Regions from separate parts of the Mesorhizobium sp. M2A.F.Ca.ET.043.02.1.1 genome, predicted to be linked through region 2. Evidence: predicted binding sites of a transcription regulator. Region 2 holds the regulator's gene; the other holds the start of a gene.
What was found. The regulator LexA, encoded in region 2, represses DNA repair genes until DNA is damaged. The targets are predictions, from matches to a motif close to TGTTCNNNNTGTGTTCNG.
Positions count from the first base shown of each region.

Region 1: a site for LexA is predicted at 2,502-2,519, ahead of EJ068_RS26845 (ATP-dependent helicase). Genes of this name have one in related genera too.

Region 1 is NZ_CP034445.1:5,647,816-5,656,998, reverse strand. It holds gene EJ068_RS32800 (hypothetical protein) at 1-381, opposite strand, end outside; gene EJ068_RS26855 (LysR substrate-binding domain-containing protein) at 494-1,462, shown strand; gene EJ068_RS26850 (hypothetical protein) at 1,695-1,877, opposite strand; gene EJ068_RS32795 (hypothetical protein) at 2,002-2,172, shown strand; gene EJ068_RS26845 (ATP-dependent helicase) at 2,545-4,626, shown strand; gene EJ068_RS26840 (DUF982 domain-containing protein) at 4,779-5,081, shown strand; gene EJ068_RS33740 (sterol desaturase family protein) at 5,161-5,463, opposite strand; gene EJ068_RS26835 (sterol desaturase family protein) at 5,357-5,944, opposite strand; gene EJ068_RS26830 (GGDEF domain-containing protein) at 6,158-6,943, opposite strand; gene EJ068_RS26825 (hypothetical protein) at 7,216-7,779, opposite strand; gene EJ068_RS26820 (DinB family protein) at 8,062-8,574, opposite strand; gene EJ068_RS26815 (glutathione S-transferase family protein) at 8,633-9,183, shown strand, end outside.
Region 2 is NZ_CP034445.1:6,654,639-6,663,821, reverse strand. It holds gene gltX (glutamate--tRNA ligase) at 1-1,111, opposite strand, end outside; gene EJ068_RS32230 (ComEC/Rec2 family competence protein) at 1,213-3,681, shown strand; gene lexA (transcriptional repressor LexA) at 3,675-4,409, opposite strand; partial or broken gene kynU (kynureninase) at 4,864-6,112, shown strand; gene EJ068_RS32215 (alpha/beta hydrolase) at 6,172-7,002, shown strand; gene glp (gephyrin-like molybdotransferase Glp) at 7,071-8,276, opposite strand; gene moaC (cyclic pyranopterin monophosphate synthase MoaC) at 8,276-8,755, opposite strand; gene trpC (indole-3-glycerol phosphate synthase TrpC) at 8,758-9,183, opposite strand, start outside.

The sequences.
Region 1 (9,183 bases), 1.0 Mb from region 2:
GTCGCAATGCCATTCGACGGCGCCGTCCCTCGGGTTCATGAAGGTGACGGTCGAACCGACGATCGACAGTGGATAGGGTTCGAGCTTGGTGCCCATCATGTCGGACAGCCTTTCCAAGCGCAGCTTGTCGTGTAAAAGCTCCTTGATCTCGGGAATATAGCGGTCCGCGCCGGTGATAAAGGTGAGGTCGAGATGTTTGTGAACGGCATGGCTGGCCTTCAGCTTCAGGGCGGCTTCCTCGATCGCGGCAAGCAGAGCCGGGTCGTAACCGTGACGATACTGGGCGACGCCGAAGCCCGACACTTTCCAGGCCGTCTCATGACCAATGATGGCCTCGCGGCTCATTGCACAGCGCAGTTCGGGAATTGTATGGGCGTTCATTGTACTTTCTCCAAGATGGGGGCAACACTTGGTTAACAGTCATTTAAACGCCTACCCCTGTAAATTTAGGAATGCTGGTGGTAGCGTAAGCCCAGCTTAAGGTCGAAACCCCGTGCGTCTGCTCAGTCAGGTCAACCTCAACTCGCTGAAAATCGTGGAAAGCGCCGCGAGGCACAGGAATTTCACACGCGCCGGCGAAGAGCAGTTTATCACCGCTTCCGCCGTCAGCCAGCGCGTGAAGAGCCTGGAGGACCAGCTGCGCTTCAAGATCTTCGAGCGCGGCGGCAACGCGGTGTCGCTGACGCCGGAGGGCGAGACCTATGTGGCGCGCGTGCGCGAGGCGCTGGAACGGATCGTGGCGGCCAGCATGGAGGCCACCGGCCAGTCGCAGGCGCATGTGCTGCGGATCTGCGTGCTGCCGACCTTCGCGGCGCGCTGGCTGTTTCCCAGGCTGATGACCTTCCAGCAGCAATATCCCGACATCGAGATGCGGGTGTCGACATCCTACGCCACGCATGAATTCGCGACCTCGGAATATGATCTCGAGATCCGCTACGGCGACGGCAATTTCCCCGGCCTCACCTCGGAACTGCTGTTCAAGGAAGACCTGACGCCGGTGTGCAGCCGCAAGCTGTTTCACGACGTGCTGGGCGACAAGCCGCTGTCGAAGGTGGTGCCGGAGGACCTGCGCTACTTCACGCTGCTGCATTCGGACACCTGCACGCAGAACTGGCAGTCGTGGCTGGGCTTCGCCGGCGCGAGCTTCGTGCTTGGCGAGACGAGAAGCGTCTATTTCGACAGCTGCATGATGTCCTACGAAGCGGCCAATGCCGGCATGGGCTTCGCCGTCGCCAACCGCGCCTACATGGCAAGCGACATCCGTGCCGAAAGGCTGGTAGCCCCCTTCGCGGTCCACCATCCCAACACGGCGGGCTGGTACTTCGTCAGCCCCATCAAGGCGCTCGGCGCCCGCAAGGTGGAACTGTTCAAGCAATGGATCCTGGCCGAAGCGGCGCTGACGCAGCGCCAACTCGACATGGAGATCACCGGCGGACAGCCGGCACGCGCGGCGGTGGCCTAAGCAGCGCCGCTCGCGCAGCGTCAGGATTTTCCGGGTGTTTCCACTGACTGTAGCCGGCTAGCGCGATCGCACCATGACGCAAGGCCGAGACTCAGCTATGTTGGATTGCGCGGCGGGCCTGATTTTCCCGCTTGGCCGGCGCTATCCAGCTTCCTCCCAAGCAGCGCCGGCCTTCTTCCAGCCCGACGATAACTTGACCTTTAGGGCCGACGATAACCCGACTCGCCCTGCCCTATTGCTTCGGAGGCGTGCCCGGCTGGTCGCCGCCCGTGGTCGATTTCGGCACCGGGTTCTTGTCGACCTGAGGGTTCTGGTTGACTTCGTCGCCCGGCGCCTTGGTGGGTTGCACACTGTTGTCGCAGGCGGCGAGCACGAGCCCTGCCGCAAGAGCCAGCAGCACAGGAAGCTTCATCATGACGACCTCCTCTCGTTCGCCCCTTTCATAAAGGGCAAACGAGGCGATGGCGGTTTGGTTGCGCGTGAGGCGGAACCAACCGGTCCGCGTCCGGTTGAAAGCCAATCAACCGCATGAGGAGACGATGATGATCCGCCTGCTGCTTACCGGCCTTTTCGCCTACACCGCCTATCGCGTCGCCGTGAGGATCATCAACGAGGTGCCTGGCGATGTCGCGCCGCTGGACATGCCGGGCGATGAGAGGCGCAAGTTGCGGCGCCAGTCGGCGGCAATGGGGGTGGAGCCGAAGCGGTAGCGCCCTTGCTCGGCCCACCTTCTTCTACGCCATGCACACATCGTCTGTGACGGCGTGACTGATCGACCTGAGGTTTGATTGCCACGTGGTTCCCCCAATCCGTCGCTGCTTCGCAGCGCCACCTTCCCCCTCCGGAGGGAAAGGAAGGGAGCGTTGCTGGAAGCTCGGCGCTTTTCCTCTACCCCGTCGATCGGGGGAGAGGTGGCTCGGCGAAGCCGAGACGGAGTGGGGGTCGACCAGCGCTCCATAGAGAATGTATGCGCCCACCCACCACCGGCTCAGCCTCCTCTCCGGCCGCTGCGGTCCCCTCCCGGCTCTCCCGCAACGCGAGGAAATTATTGCGAACAAAGCGGAAACGATGCTTGATGGGCGATGAACATCGCCGCTCGTGATTCGTCCTTCGAGACGCCCGCTTATCTTGCCCGGCTGAATGATGAGCAGCGGCTGGCGGTGGTGCATGGCGACGGCAAGGTGGCGGCGCCGCTGCTGGTGATCGCGGGCGCCGGCTCCGGCAAGACCAACACGCTGGCGCATCGCGTCGCCCATCTCATCGTCAAGGGCGCCGATCCGCGCCGCATCCTGCTGATGACCTTCTCCCGTCGTGCCGCGGCCGAGATGGCCAAGCGGGTCGAGCGCATTGCCGGCGAGGTGCTGGGGCGCGACGCGGCGATCATCGGCGACGCGCTGGCCTGGGCCGGCACTTTCCACGGCATCGGCGCCAGGCTGCTGCGCGACTATGCCGAGCAGATCGGCCTCGACCCGGCCTTCACCATCCATGACCGCGAGGATTCGGCCGACCTGATGAACCTTGCACGGCATGAGCTGGGATTCTCGAAAACCGAAAGCCGCTTTCCGACCAAAGGCACCTGCCTGCAGATCTATTCGCGGGCGGTGAACGCGCAGGCGCCACTGGACGAGGTGCTCGGCTCCGCCTTCCCCTGGTGCGCGGCATGGGCGGAGCAACTGAAGGAGCTTTTCGCGGCCTATGTCGAGGCCAAGCAGGCGCAGAACGTGCTCGATTACGACGACCTGCTGCTCTACTGGGCGCAGATGGCGGCCGAGCCGGAAATCGCCGCTCATCTCGGTTCCCGCTTCGACCACGTGCTGGTCGACGAGTACCAGGACACCAACCGGCTGCAGGCTTCGATCCTCCTGGCGCTGAAACCGGACGGCGCCGGCCTGACGGTGGTGGGCGATGACGCGCAGTCGATCTATTCCTTCCGCGCCGCGGAAGTGCGCAACATCCTCGATTTCCCGAAACAATTCGCGAAGCCCGCCGAGATCGTCATGCTGGAGCGCAACTACCGCTCGACCGAGACGATCCTGGCAGCCGCCAACAGGGTGATCGGCGAGGCCAGCGAACGCTTCACCAAGAATCTGTGGACCGAGCGCCGTTCCTCGCACAGGCCGCAGCTGGTCAGCGTACGCGACGAGGCCGAGCAGGCGAATTATGTCTGCCAGGCGATCCTGGCCGAACGCGAGGCCGGCACGGCGCTGAAGGCGCAGGCGGTGCTGTTTCGCACCTCGAGCCACAGCGGGCCGCTGGAGGTGGAGCTGACGCGTCGCAACATCCCCTTCGTCAAGTTCGGCGGCTTGAAATTCCTCGACGCCGCGCATGTCAAGGACATGCTGGCGATGCTGCGCTTCGCCGAGAACCCACGCGACCGCGTCGCCGGTTTCCGCGTGCTGCAGCTGATGCCGGGCATCGGGCCGTCCGCCGCCTCGCAGATCGTGGATGCCATGGCGACGTCGCTCGACGAGACGCTCGGCCTTGCCCGCTTCCGGCCGCCGCAGCGCGCCGCGCAGGATTGGCCGGTGTTCCTCGACATCTATAGCGGCCTACGCGCCGGCGCCAAATGGCCGGCCGACCTCGAACGGATCAGGCTCTGGTACGAACCGCATATGGAGCGCATCCATGAGGATGCGATCACGCGCCGGGCCGATCTCATCCAGCTCGAGCAGATCGCCTCGACCTATCCGTCGCGCGAACGCTTCCTGACCGAGCTGACGCTCGATCCGCCCGACGCCACCAGCGACCAGGCCGGGGCGCCGCATCGCGACGAGGATTACCTCATCCTGTCGACCATCCATTCGGCCAAGGGCCAGGAATGGAAGAACGTCTTCGTGCTGAACACGGTCGATGGCTGCATCCCGGCCGATCTCGGGGTCGGCACCAAGGAGGACATCGAGGAGGAACGCCGGCTGCTCTATGTGGCGATGACCAGGGCCAAGGACAGTTTGCATCTGGTGGTGCCGCAGCGCTTTTATCCGCACAACCAGGCTGCGCGCGGCGACCGCCATGTCTATGCCTCGCGCACCCGCTTCATCCCGGCCTCGATGCTTCCGGCCTTCGAGCAGTCGTCCTGGGCGAGTGCGGCGCTCAAGGACGACCCGCGCCAGCGGCCAGGCGTCAAGGTCGACCTTGGCGCCCGCATGCGCGGCATGTGGAAATAGGCCGCCTGCCCCCTCCTGCCGATTCACGCGACGGATCAGGTCCAAGACGGAAAAATCGGCGTGCGCGGAACCTCACGCCGCAAGCCGCGTTGTGTGGCGTCCCTTCCCAGACCGGAGGCCCGCCGCCTCCGCAGCCAACAGACGAGGTCTCAATGTACGACAGGATGTTCTTCACCCCGGTCGCCCTCAGCGTCGGCGCCGGCCATAAGCGCATGATCGCCTCGCTGTCCGCCATGCATGAATTCCTGACCGAGTTTCCGCCATCGCGGCGGCGGCTGAGCTACGGCGCCGCGGTAAAGGCCTGCGAGGCGGCACGGGCCCGAGAAATCTCGGCCGAGGCCGCGCGCGATGCGCTGATCACCTTCGCGGTGACCGCCGGCATCCTGTGGCCGTCGGACCAGCCGATCGTTTCGGTGAAGCCGGTCGCGCGCGGCTATGGCGGTTTTGCCGCCTGATTTACGGCGATCTTCTCAGGCCCACCGCCTATGAACTGCCCCCGGCTCAGTTCACCTGACGAGAGGCTTTTCCTTGCCGTTATTCGGGCTTGCCGGCGGCCGAGGCTTCGGCGATCGCGGCCGGTTCGGCCGCTGCGACGAAAGGATAGACGAGCTGCCGGTGGTAGAGCTGCGGCACAGGCTCGTCGACACCATATTTTTCTGGCATCCGCGGCGGCATGAACAAAGTGCCGCCGATCAGGTCGAGAAAGGGCAATTGGCCGGCGAAGTTCTTGTCATAGGCGTCGCGTTCGTTGGCGTGGTGCCAGTGATGGAACTGCGGCGAGGCAATCAGCCATTTCAGCGGCCCGAATTTGATGCGCGTATTGGAGTGGATGAACACCGACTGCCACTGGTAGATCAAGCACGTAGATGAGAACCGCCTCGGCGGAAAAACCCAGCGCGAACAGCGGCAAGAACGAAGCCGACTTGGTCAGGATCTGGTCCACCGGCTGCACGCGGTGCGCGGCCAGCCGGTCCATCTCCTCGATCGAGTGGTGGATGGCGTGGAGGCGCCACAGGAACGGCACCGCGTGAAAGGCGCGATGGGCGAGGTAGAAGCCGATGTCGGCGATGAGCAGAGCCTCGATCGCCTGCAGCCACACAGGCTGCGACTGAACGGCGGCGGTGAGCGCCTCGGGAACGAAACGCTGCGCCAGCAGCATCGCCGCGCCAACCACCAATACTATGCCGGCCTTGATGACAATGCCGTTGAAGAGCAGGTAGAAAACGTCGTTCAGCCAATGCCGGCGCGTCGCCGACTGCTCGCCATTGAGCGGCAGGAGCTGCTCCAGCGGGATGAAGATGAGGGCGATGATCAGCACCGCCTTGAAGTCGATGAGATCGAATACGGTCGCTCGCGGATCGGCTGAGGTCAGCCGCCGACACTAGCCGCCAAAGGATGAACGGACCGTTGATGGTGCTAAGGGACGCCTAAAGCGCGTCGCGATCTTTCAGATTCGCTCCATGCGCTTTGGGTTTTTGATTTTACGCATGTCTTTATCCCGAAACCGTTTCCCACTTTCGGGAGACATGCTTTAGTGCATGGTGCCGCCGGCATTGCCAGCCGTCCCGCTGCGCCGGCTCTCGAAGCTCACCTGGTCGCGGCCGTTGGACTTGGCCTTGTAGAGATGGCGGTCGGCGACCTGGAACACGTCGTGGTAGGTGGTCGGGCCGCTGAAGGCGATGCCGCCGATACTCACGGAAAGCGGCCAGGGCCGCCCGTCGGGGGCAAATTCGGCCTCGCGAATGCGGCGCCTGATGGATTCGGCGACCAGGAAGGAGCGTGTGGCATCGGCGCCGGGCAGGAAGACCGCGAATTCTTCGCCGCCGATGCGTCCGACGATGTCGGCGCCATGCAGTTGCCCCTTGATCGTCGCGGCGATCAACCTCAGCGCCTGGTCGCCGCAGTCGTGGCCCAGGCGGTCATTGATCGACTTGAAATGGTCGGCATCGACGATCAGCAGCGCGCCGGCGTCGGCGACCGTCTGGTCGCGTGCCTGGTCGAGATAGGCCTCGACCAGCATCGAGAAGGCGCCGCGGTTGAAGACCGCGGTCAAGCTGTCGGTCGCGGCGATGACGCTGAGCTCCTTTTGCGTGATCGCCAGCTGGCGCATCTTCCACATCAGGAAGAACAGAAAGGAGCCGCCGAGGACAAGCGGCAGGAAAAGATCCGTGAGTTTCGCCCACAGCAGCGCCTGCGGCGACAGCGAGGGAAAATTGAAGGAATCGACGAAGAAGGCGACGGCAATGAAAAAGGCTGTGCCGGCGGCGGTGACCACCACGACCCTACCCCAGCTTGTCGGGGACAAATCGATGCGCATGCCGTTGCTCCCACTGCTACCGGCTTATTGTGGAGCGCGAGCGCAAAGGAAGTCCTAACATATTAGCTTCAATGCAAGTGTGGTTAACAGGCCGTCGGAACCGCCCTTGGCGGCAGGCAAGCAGAAAGCCCGCCGCCAAAAGCAGCAGGCTTCCCGACTGGCCGGAGGTTCTCGTCAACGCACCGCCAGCCATGGCGGCGATGCGGTAGGAGATGCCGCAGAGCCCTCACGGCCGGTCCGGCACTCCCGACCGGGCTGTCTTGCAGCATATGTCAGCGACGCGAAATCATCAGGCAGAGCGCCCTCAGATCGGCATCATAGGTTCCTTCGCTGGAAAGCACGTCGGCGCTGCGCTTCTTCATGCGCGCAAGTTGGGTACCCGACATCTGCGCAACAGCGGCCGAAGGCTTGGTGGTGACCGAAGTGCCGGGGGTGCCCGGAACTCCTGGAGTGCCCGGTATGCCGACACCGACACCGGCGGAAGCTCCAAGCGTCCCGATGCCGACATTGGAGCCGCTGGTGCCGATCGAGGTGGTGGCTCCGGTATCGGTCCCGCCCAGGGACACCGCCGCATCCGCCGCCTGGCCGCCGCCAAGCGAAACGCCAGCGTTGGCGCCGTTGGTGCCGCCGATGGAGGCCGTGCTGCTTCCCCCAAAGGAGGCATCCGCATTGGCACCGCTCGCGCCGCCGACGTTAGCGCTGGCGCCATTACCACCGACGGACACGCCGCCGACACCACCCAATCCAAGACTTGCGGCATGGCCCGGAACCGCCAAAATAGCGATGACCGCGCCGCAAGTAAGGACTTTATGCAATTCCCGAATGATACTTGGCATGACACTCTCCTCTTAGACGGAATATGCTGCACTGCATCATCCAGGCACCGCGTTCTTTGACTGACGCCGTGGGCATACATATCTACGCCGAAATTCACGCCTCAGTTTCGTACCGTATTTGCAGTAATACTTTTTTGTTCTTGTTGCTATATCGAATTGTTAAATAAATTTTCGACTTTTCTTCGAAATTTAAATTGTAAAGCAAACAAAAAACACTTCCCGCAGCAAGCGCCATTCGCAACGAACCGCAGCAGAAACGTGCGGGTTCCCGGAGCTTATGCTTCAGGCATAGGCGCGGCCTTCCTCGGAGCGCTGGAACAGCGCCAGATCGAGCGGCACCGAAGGGCGGCCGAGCACGGTCAGCACCATGTGCGCCTGGCCGCGATGATGGGTCTGGTGGTTGAAGAAATGGCTGAGCGCGGGTGCCACGCGTTGCGAGACAGTTCGCATATCGGAGAGGGTCATATAGGAGAAGCGGCCGGCGAGCGCCTTTTCGCTCATGCCGCCGACCCAGTTGATGATCCGCTTGTCCTCCGCCTCGCGCGCGCTGTGCAAGGGTGGCAGCGCCTTGTAAAGAATGGCGTCAAGGGAAGACGGTGCCTGTCCCTCGCCGGTGAAACGCTTCATCCAGATACGATCGGCAGTCAGGATATGGTTGAGCGTTCCCATCATCGAGCCGAAGAAGGCGCCGGTGTCGCGGTTGAATTCCTCGTCGCTGAGGTGTGCCGCGGCATCGTAGAGACGCTGGTTGGCCCATTGATTATAGGCCGCAAACATCATGAAATGCTGTTTCATCATCCACCGGTTCGCCACGAATCCTGGCTCTACGTAACCCGCAGCAACGGACCCGCCAATGACCATTCTGCTTTACGACCTCGTCGGCCATGATGTCGGCCGCCCGTTCAGCCCGCATTGCTGGAAGACCAAGATGGCGCTGGCCCATAAGGGGCTCGCCGTCACCAAGGTGCCGACGCGCTTCCTCGAGGTGCCGGAAGTCGAGAGCGGCGCGTCGAAGACGGTGCCGGTGATCCGTGACGGCGAGCGCGTGGTGGCCGATTCCTTCGCCATCGCGCTCTATCTCGACGAAGCCTATCCGGATCGGCCGACGCTATTCGGCGGCGATGGCGGCAAGGCGATGGCGCGCTTCATCGAGCGCTGGTCGCAGTTCACCATCCATCCCTACGTCGCGACGGTGGCTCTGACCGATCTGCATGACATGCAAGACGAGCCCAACGCCGCCTATTTCCGCGAAAGCCGCGAGCAGCGGTACGGCAAGCGGCTGGAAGAGGTCGTGGCGAACCGCGATGCCGGGCTCGCGGCCTTCCGCGCCGCGCTGGAGCCGCTGCGCTCGACGCTCACCTACCAGCCCTTCATCGGCGGCGAGGCGCCGCTGTTTGCCGATTA
Region 2 (9,183 bases):
CGTCGGCCAGCTCCACCAGGGTTTTTGCCCGCTCCTTGAGGCCGGGCATGGCGGCAAGCAGCTGCGCCTTTCGCTTGTCATCGAGCTTTGCGGCGAGCGCCGGACCGCCTTCGAGATAGGGCAGAGTGGCGACGAAGATATCGAACAGCGCCCGATCGTCCATCTTGCGCATATGCACGCCGTTCAGCGCCTCGAGCTTGGCGAAGTCGAAGCGGGCAGCGCCCTTGTTGACGTCGCCGATGTCGAACCAGGCGATCATGTCCTTGATCGACATCACCTCGTCGTCGCCATGGCTCCAGCCGAGCCGCGCCAAATAGTTGAGCAAGGCTTCCGGCAGATAGCCCATGGCGCGATAGGCCTCGACACCCAGCGCGCCGTGCCGCTTCGACAGCTTGGCGCCGTCGGCGCCGTGGATCAGCGGGATGTGCGACATCGACGGCACCGCCCAGTCCATGGCGTTGTAGATCACCGTCTGGCGCGCGGCGTTGGTCAGGTGATCGTCGCCGCGGATGATGTGGGTGACGCCCATGTCGTGGTCGTCGACGACGACGGCATGCATGTAGGTCGGGTTGCCGTCCGAGCGCAGGATGATGAAGTCGTCGAGATCCTTGTTGGGAAAGCGCACCTCTCCCTGCACGCGGTCATGGACGACCGTCTCGCCCTCGGTCGGCGCCTTGATGCGGATCGCGCCCTTGACGCCTGCCGGTGCCTCGGACGGATCGCGGTCGCGCCACTGGCCGTTGTAACGCGGCGGCAGGCCCTTGGCTCTCGCTGCGTCGCGCATCGCTTCCAGCTCCGCCGGCGTCTCATAGCTGTAATAGGCCTTGCCCAGGCGCACGAGTTCCTCGGCCACCTCGCGATGGCGCGGAGCCCGCTCGAACTGGGAGACGGCGTCGCCATCCCAGGAAAGGCCAAGCCAGGTCAATCCGTCGAGAATGGCGGCCGTGGCGGCTTCGGTGGAGCGCTCGCGATCAGTGTCCTCGATACGCAGCAGCATCGTGCCGCCGGTGTGCCTGGCATAGAGCCAGTTGAACAGCGCCGTGCGCGCCCCGCCAATATGCAGGTAGCCGGTGGGCGAGGGGGCAAAACGGGTGACGACCTTGTCGGACATGAAACTCTCGAAGAAGCACTGAAACGGCATATTTCGCGCGGGCTTTCGCGCTTTGCGCGTTCATGTACCATAGGCGGTCTGGGGCGCAAGGGGCAGACCCGATGGCTGGACGTGGCCGGGGCACGGAGGAGGGCGGGGAAACGACAGCTGGCGTCAGCGAGCGCCTGATGTTTGCCCATGCCGAGCCCGCTGAAGAAGCGCCGCTTTCGCTTCCAGAACTCCATCCGCCCACCGAGTTACCGCCGCCCGGTGACGGTGCGCTGCAGCCAGCGTCGCCAACAGGTACCGTAGGCCGAATCCGCAAACAACTCGGCCGCGTTTCGGTTCCTGCGCTGCGGCGAAGCGTTGCGATCGCTGCCACTACCGAGCTCGACCGCGGCATCGGCTTCCTGCTGGTGCCGGTGTTCCTGGCCGCCGGCGTGATCTATTACTTCTCGCTGAGCACCGAGCCTGATCTCTACAGGCCGCTTGCGGCGGTGGCTCTGATGGCTGTCTGCGCGACGGTGTCGCGCTCCTGGCAGAAAGCGCACCTTGTCTTCATGGCATCGCTTTTCTGCGCGTTCGGCTTTCTTGCGGCCAAGGTGGAGACCTGGCGGATGGCGACGCCGATGCTGGGGTCCGAAATCCAGACCCGGCTGACCGGTCGCCTGGTCACCGTCGAAGCGATGGCCAATGGCCGTGTGCGGCTGACCATCGATCTCATGTCCACCGAGCACCCGACGCTGCGCTACGCGCCGGACCGCGTTCGGCTGTCGGCGCGCAGGATCCCGCCCGGCATGACCGTCGGATCGATGCTGACCGGCTATGCCAAGCTGCTACCCCCGACCGGCCCGGTCCGGCCGGACAGCTACGATTTTTCCTTCGACAGCTACTTTAGCGGCATCGGCGGCAGCGGCTTTTTCCTGGGCGACCCAAAACTGTTGGCTCCGTCTTCGACGGCGACAACGGGGGCACCCTTCGGAGCGCGCATTGCGTCGGCCGTGGAAAACGCGCGCGAAGGGATCGCCGACCACATCCGGAGCAGCATTGGCGGTTCCGAAGGCGAGATCGCGGCGGCGCTGATCGTCGGCGTGCGCGCGGGCATTCCGGAAGCGATCAACGAGTCGATGCGACGGACCGGCATCTATCACATCATCTCGATCTCCGGCCTGCACATGGCGCTGGTCGCCGGCACGATCATGTTCCTGCTGCGCGGCGCCTTCGCGCTGTTTCCCGATTTCTCCTCCCGCCGCCCGGTGAAGAAATACGCCGCAGCGATCGCGCTGGCCTTGATCGCCGCTTACCTCGTCATCTCCGGCATCGTGGTGGCGGCCGAGCGAAGCTTCATCATGCTTGCGGTTATGCTTGTAGCGGTGCTCTTCGACCGCGCGGCTTTGACGATGCGCAACCTGGCAATCTCGGCGATTGCCGTCATCCTTGTCTCGCCACATGAAGTGGTCGGCCCGAGCTTCCAGATGTCCTTCGCCGCCACCGCGGCCCTGGTCGGCGCCTATGCCGGCTTTGCCGATTATCGCGCGGGCAAAACGACCGCGCCGCCGGTGAAGCGTTCGTTCCTGAGGTTCCTGTCGCGAAAACTGGCGGTTGGCGTGGGCGGCGCCGCTGTGACCTCGCTCATCGCCGGCAGCGCGACATTGCTGTTTGCGATCTGGCATTTTCAGCGCGTGTCGCCGCTCAGCCTGCTGGCCAATCTGGCGGTCATGCCGATCGTCTCGCTGATTGTCATGCCGTTCGCCGTGTTGAGCGCGCTCGCCATGCCGTTCGGCTTCGACGGTCCCTTCCTCTATGTGATGGGCAAGGGCCTGACAGCGATGATCTCCATTTCGGCATGGATTTCCGAGCGCTCGCCAGTCGATGCCGTGGGATTGATCTCGATCCAGTCGGTGCTGCTGGCGACAATCGCGCTCGTCATCGCGACCATGGCCACCACCTGGCTAAGGCTTGCCGCTGTGCCCTTCGCGCTCGCCGCGCTGCTGGCCATCCCGCATGTGCGCACGCCGGATGTGCTGATCTCGGAGGACGCGCATCTCGTGGCGATGCCGATCGGTGGCGGCGAGCTTGCCGTCAACCGCGAACGCTCCAACGAGTTCACCACCGACAATTGGAAGCGGGCGCTGAAGGCCGAGGACATCGTACCGCCGGAGACATTTGCCAAGGATGCTCTCGATATCGCCGACCCGGTCGACCTGCCGCCAGGCTCGCCCTTCTATTGCACCGGCGACCTCTGCATTGGCCGGCATCCGTCCAGCGCGATCGTGGCGCTCGCCGAAAACCGCGACAGCGCACGGCCCGCCTGCGGCTTTGCCGACCTCATCGTCATCAACGATGCGACGGCCTACAATCCCTGCTGGGATCAGCGCGTGCTTGTCGTCACCAAGCGCCAACTGGCGCGTGACGGCAGCGCCGCCGTCTTCTTCGATCCACAATCGGCAACCGCGCGAGCAACCATCCAATATGCGGTCGAAAAGCCATATCGGCCCTGGCACGAGCAGCGCAAATACACGCGCGAGGCGAGGGGACTGCCGCCTTATGAAAAGCCTGAGAGGGCCAAGCCCTCGAAGCCGGATCAGTAGCGGCGGATCAGCCCGACGAGCTTGCCCTGCACCTTGACCCGATCCGGCCCGAAGATGCGGGTCTCGTAGGCCGGGTTGGCGGCCTCCAGCGCGATCGAGGCGCCCTTGCGGCGGAAGCGCTTGAGCGTCGCTTCCTCATCATCGACGAGCGCCACCACGATCTCGCCCGGGCTCGCCGTGTTGGCGTTTCGGATGATGACGGTGTCGCCGTCGAAGATGCCGGCCTCGATCATCGAGTCGCCCTTGACCTCCAGCGCATAATGCTCGCCGCCCATGATCATGTCCGGCGGGACCGAGATCGAATGCGTCTGGTGCTGAATGGCGTCGATCGGCACACCGGCGGCGATGCGGCCCATCACCGGAATGGACACGGCTGAAGCGGCGTCGTCATCATTGCTGGGTGTCGGCGTACGTGAGGGCGCTGCCGGCTTGACCTCTCGACTTAGATTGCCCTGGCCGCCCTGGATGACGCTTGGCGAAAATTTCTTCGCGGCGTTCAGGCCGGGAGCGATCGAGTCGGGCAGGCGCAAGACTTCCAACGCGCGCGCCCGGTTCGGTAGCCGGCGAATGAAGCCGCGTTCTTCCAGCGCCGTGATCAGCCGATGGATGCCGGACTTCGAGGCGAGGTCGAGCGCTTCCTTCATCTCGTCGAAGGATGGAGGGATCCCGCTCTCCTTCAGGCGTTCATGGATGAACATCAGGAGTTCATGTTGTTTGCGCGTCAGCATTGGCGGCCCCCACGGGTTCCGAAACCAGAATCAGAAAAACAAACCCAGAACAAACACTATCTGTTCCAGTTGTGTTCCGCAACCGTTTAAAGTTTAATGAATTTCTTAAGGCGGGCGAAAGAATGTTGCATCCGACGGTGCCTGGCCGCCACCGGTTGGGCTGTGTCATTGATTCCGCTCGATTTTGCAATTCTCCTTATGCTGAAATTGAGAGGCGACATCGTCGCGGAGGTGCTGAAGGGATCCAGTCAGCTGACCCAACCATGTACCGTAACGTGAACGAAACGAACTCAAAATGCCAACCTTGGCGACGATTCCGATCCTCAGCCTTTGCCGTCTATGGACCAGCTAACATAGGACAGAAGGTTCTTGCCGGGTTGCGGACGGTGATGGGACAACCGCCTTGGTCGCCGGAGGGATGTAGCGGCCTGGGTCGAAATGGAGGCGGTAGCACATGAGGGGAATTCCCGATCTTGCCGAGGTCGTGGCGATGGACGCCGCGGACCCGCTGCGCCCCTTGCGCGATCGCTTTGTTCTGCCGGAAGGGGTGATATACCTTGATGGCAATTCACTGGGCGCCGCTTCGATCAATGTCTTCAACGAGATCGAGACGGCCGCGAAGCAGGAATGGGCGCAGGATCTCATCCGTGCCTGGAACACCGCCGGCTGGTTCGACATGCCTGTCAAGCTGGGCGACCGGCTCGGGCGTCTGATCGGCGCCGCGCCTGGCCAGACGGTCGTATGCGACACCACCTCGATCAACATCTACAAGGTCCTGCATGCGGCGCTCGCGATGCGACCCGACCGCTCGGTGATCGTTGCCGAAGGCGACAGCTTTCCGACCGACCTCTACATGGCGGAGGGGTGTCCTCGAAACGCGGCCCGGCGCGGTGCTGCGGCTCGAGGGCGTCGATGCGCCGACGATCGAGGAACTGATCGACGACCGTGTCGCGGTCATCCTGGTCAACCACGTCAATTACAAGTCCGGCCGGTTGCGCGATATGGCGGCCCTGACCCGCAAGGCCCATGACGCCGGCGCGCTGATCGTCTGGGACCTCTGCCACACGGCCGGCGCCCTGCCGGTGGATCTCGACGGCTCGAATGCCGATTTCGCGATCGGCTGCACCTACAAATATCTCAATGGCGGACCGGGCGCGCCTGCCTTCATCTATGCCGCCACCCGCCATCATCCCGACATCAGCCAGCCGCTCAGCGGCTGGTGGGGCCATGCCCGACCGTTCGCGTTCGAGCAGGGTTATGCCGCCGGCACGGGCATCCGGCGATTCCTGTGCGGAACGCAGCCGATGCTGTCGATGCGGGCGCTGAAAGGTTCGCTGGATCTCTGGGACGAAGTCGACATGACGGCCGTGCGCGAGAAGAGCGTCGCGCTGACGGATCTGTTCATCCGCCTTGTCGAAGCTCGATGCGGCGCGTTCGGTCTTGAGCTAGAAAGCCCGCGCAACGGCGCCGAGCGCGGCAGCCAGGTGTCGTTCGCCCATCCACATGGCTACCAGGTGATGCGCGCCTTGATCGAGCGCGGCGTGATCGGCGATTTCCGCGCGCCGTCGACCGTTCGCTTCGGCTTCACGCCACTCTATGTCGGCTACCGGGATGTCTGGGCCGCCGTCGAGGTGCTGGAAGACATCCTGCGCACGAGCGCCTGGCAGGAAGCGCGCTATGCGATCAAGGAGGCCGTCACCTGACTTCGAATGGCATGCCGAACAAAGACAACTCGAAATCGATCCGATCGCTGGAGGGGCCGGTGCTGGGACACCGCATTGTCGACTGGGATGACGCCTACGCCAACGGCGCGAACATCGCTGGCGGCGACCGCTGGCCGGCGGCCTGGGACGGCCCAGCTCAGGCATTTCGCGAAAAGCTGTTGGCGCAGGGCAGGGCGCGGCTCGACATCGTCTATGGCGAGGCGCCGCGCAGCCGGTTCGATCTCTTCCTCCCGCCTGCCGCGCCGAAGGGGCTCGTCGTGTTCATCCATGGCGGCTACTGGATGGAATCGGACAAGACATCCTGGTCGCATCTGGCCGCCGGCGCTGTCGGCCGCGGCTTTGCCGTCGTCATGCCTTCCTATACGCTGTGCCCGCGAACCAGGATCGGCGGCATCGTCAATGAAGTCGCGGCCGCGATCGGCAAAGCGGCGGCCATGGTCGAGGGACCGCTGATGCTGACCGGACATTCGGCCGGCGGACATCTCGCCAGCCGGATGGCGACGACGACTTCGCCGCTGGGCGCCATGGTGGCGCAACGCATACGCAAGGTCGTTTCGATTTCAGGCCTGCACGACCTTCGGTCGTTGATGTTCACGGCTTTGAACGAGACGCTGAACATCGACGAACGGGAAGCGTTTAGCGAAAGCCCAGCGCTGCTGCGGCCCGTGCAAGGAACCCGCATCACCTGTTGGGTCGGCGGCGGCGAGCGCTCGGAATTCCTGCGCCAGAGCGTATTGCTCGCCAACATCTGGACGGGGCTTGGCGCCGCTACCCAGTCAGTTGTCGAGCCGGACCGGCATCATTTCAACGTCGTCGATGGTCTCGCCGATCCCGACCATCCCCTGACCCGAACGCTGGTGGACGAATAACGATCGACGTTCTCAACGTACGAACGATCGACTTCGTCGACGTCCGGACCACCGGCGTTGTCGATCTATCAGCGCAGCATAAGCACGCTGCATTCGGCGCCAACCTCCGCAGCCAGCGCGAAGGGCTCGCGCACGATCAGGCCGTTGGCGTCGGCGAGCATCCTGAGCATCGAGGAGTCCTGGATGCCGAAAGGCGTCGCGACCAGGGTACCGGCATCCTCGCGAACCACGGCGCGCACGTAGTCCTGCCTGAGATCGTTGGCCGGCATCGCGGCGCCCAGCCGGGCCGTTCGCACGTCCTGCCTGAAATTGCGGCCGCCGAGCCGGGCAAGCAGCGGCTTCAGGAAGAGCTGCGAGCAGACGATGCTTGCCACCGGATTGCCTGGCAGGCCGATGCAGCGGACATTGCCAAGCCGGCCGAACATCAACGGTTTGCCGGGACGCATGGCGATCTTCCAGAAGTCGAGCCGCATGCCTTCGCCGGTCAGCACGTCATGGATCAGGTCGTGATCGCCGACCGAGGCGCCGCCGAGCGTGACGATGACATCCGGGCCCGCCTGGACCGCTCTCCTGACCAGCGCGGCGATCGCCTCCTTGCGGTCGGCCGCGATGCCAAGATCGAGTGCGCGTGCGCCAACCGACTGGGCGGCGGCGGCAACGCCATAGGCATTCGACGAAATGATCTGATCGGGGCCGAGCGTGCTGCCCGGCGGCAGCAATTCATCGCCGGTGGCGATGATCGCGACCAGCGGCTGGCGCACGACATTCAAGGCAGGGTGGTTGGCAGAAGCCGCCAGCGAAAGGGCCGCCGCGTCGAGCACGCGACCATTTCCGAGCAGCACGTCGCCCTCGCCGAAGTCGAGCCCGCGGCGCCGGACATTGCGTGCTTGCGCGGTCGGCTCCGTCACCTCGATCCTGCCATTGCCGAGGTCGCGGACGTTTTCCTGGATGACGATGGTGTCGGCGCCTTCAGGCAGCGGCGCGCCGGTGAAGATGCGCACGGCCTGGCCTTTGCCGACGGTTCCGGAGAAACCGCGCCCGGCAGGCGCCATGCCTATCACTTCCAATTGCGCTGGCGCTGAAGCGACGTCGGCGGAACGCGCGGCATAACCATCCATCGCGGAGGCGTTGAAGGGCGGCTGCGTGCGCAGCGCCACAACCGGTTCCGCCAGGACCCGCCCGGCCGCGTCCGCCAGCGGCACGCTCTCGCCCGGCAAAGGTGCTGCGCCGTCGAGCAAGCGCGCGAGCGCTTCGGCGACCGGTACCAGCGCCATCAGGCATCCGCCTTGTAGTCACCGGATTTGCCGCCGGTCTTCTCGACCAGCCGGACACCGGAAATCACCATGCCGCGATCCACCGCCTTGGCCATGTCGTAGATGGTGAGGCAGGCGACCGAGGCGGCGGTTAGCGCTTCCATCTCCACGCCGGTCTTGCCGGTGACGCGGGCGAGCGCTGTCACCTTGAGGCCGGGCAGCGAATGGTCCGGCTCGATCTCGACGGCCACTTTGGTCAGAAGCAGCGGATGGCAAAGCGGGATCAATTCATGCGTCTTCTTCGCGGCCATGATGCCGGCGATACGGGCGGTGCCCAGCACATCGCCCTTCTTGGCGTCGCCGGCCAGAATCATCTCCAGCGTTTCGGGCCGCATCGAGACAAAACCCTCGGCGATTGCCGTGCGGGTCGTCTCGGCCTTTTCGCCGACATCGACCATGTTGGCTTCGCCCTTGGCGCCGAGATGGGTGAGGGCGGGCATTCTCAAACGGCCTCGGCCGCTGCCTTGCCTGTCAGCAGAAGCTTGGTCGCGGCAGCTACGTCCGCCTGCCGCATCAGGCTCTCGCCGACGAGGAAAGTACCGATCTTGCTCTTCTCCAACCGGCGGCAATCCTGATGCGTGAAGATGCCGCTCTCGCTGACCAGCAGCCGATCCGCCGCCACCATGGCGGCCAGGCGCTCCGAAACGTCGAGGCTGGTCTGGAAGGTTCTGAGATCACGGTTGTTGATGCCGATCAGCCGCGAAGACAAAGTGAGCGCGCGCTGCATTTCATTCTCATCATGCACCTCGATCAGTGCGTCCATGCCGAGCTCGAAGGCGGTCGCTTCAAGCTCGCTGGCCAGCGCGTCGTCGACGCTCGCCATGATGATGAGGATCGCATCGGCGCCCCAGGCGCGTGCTTCGTAGAC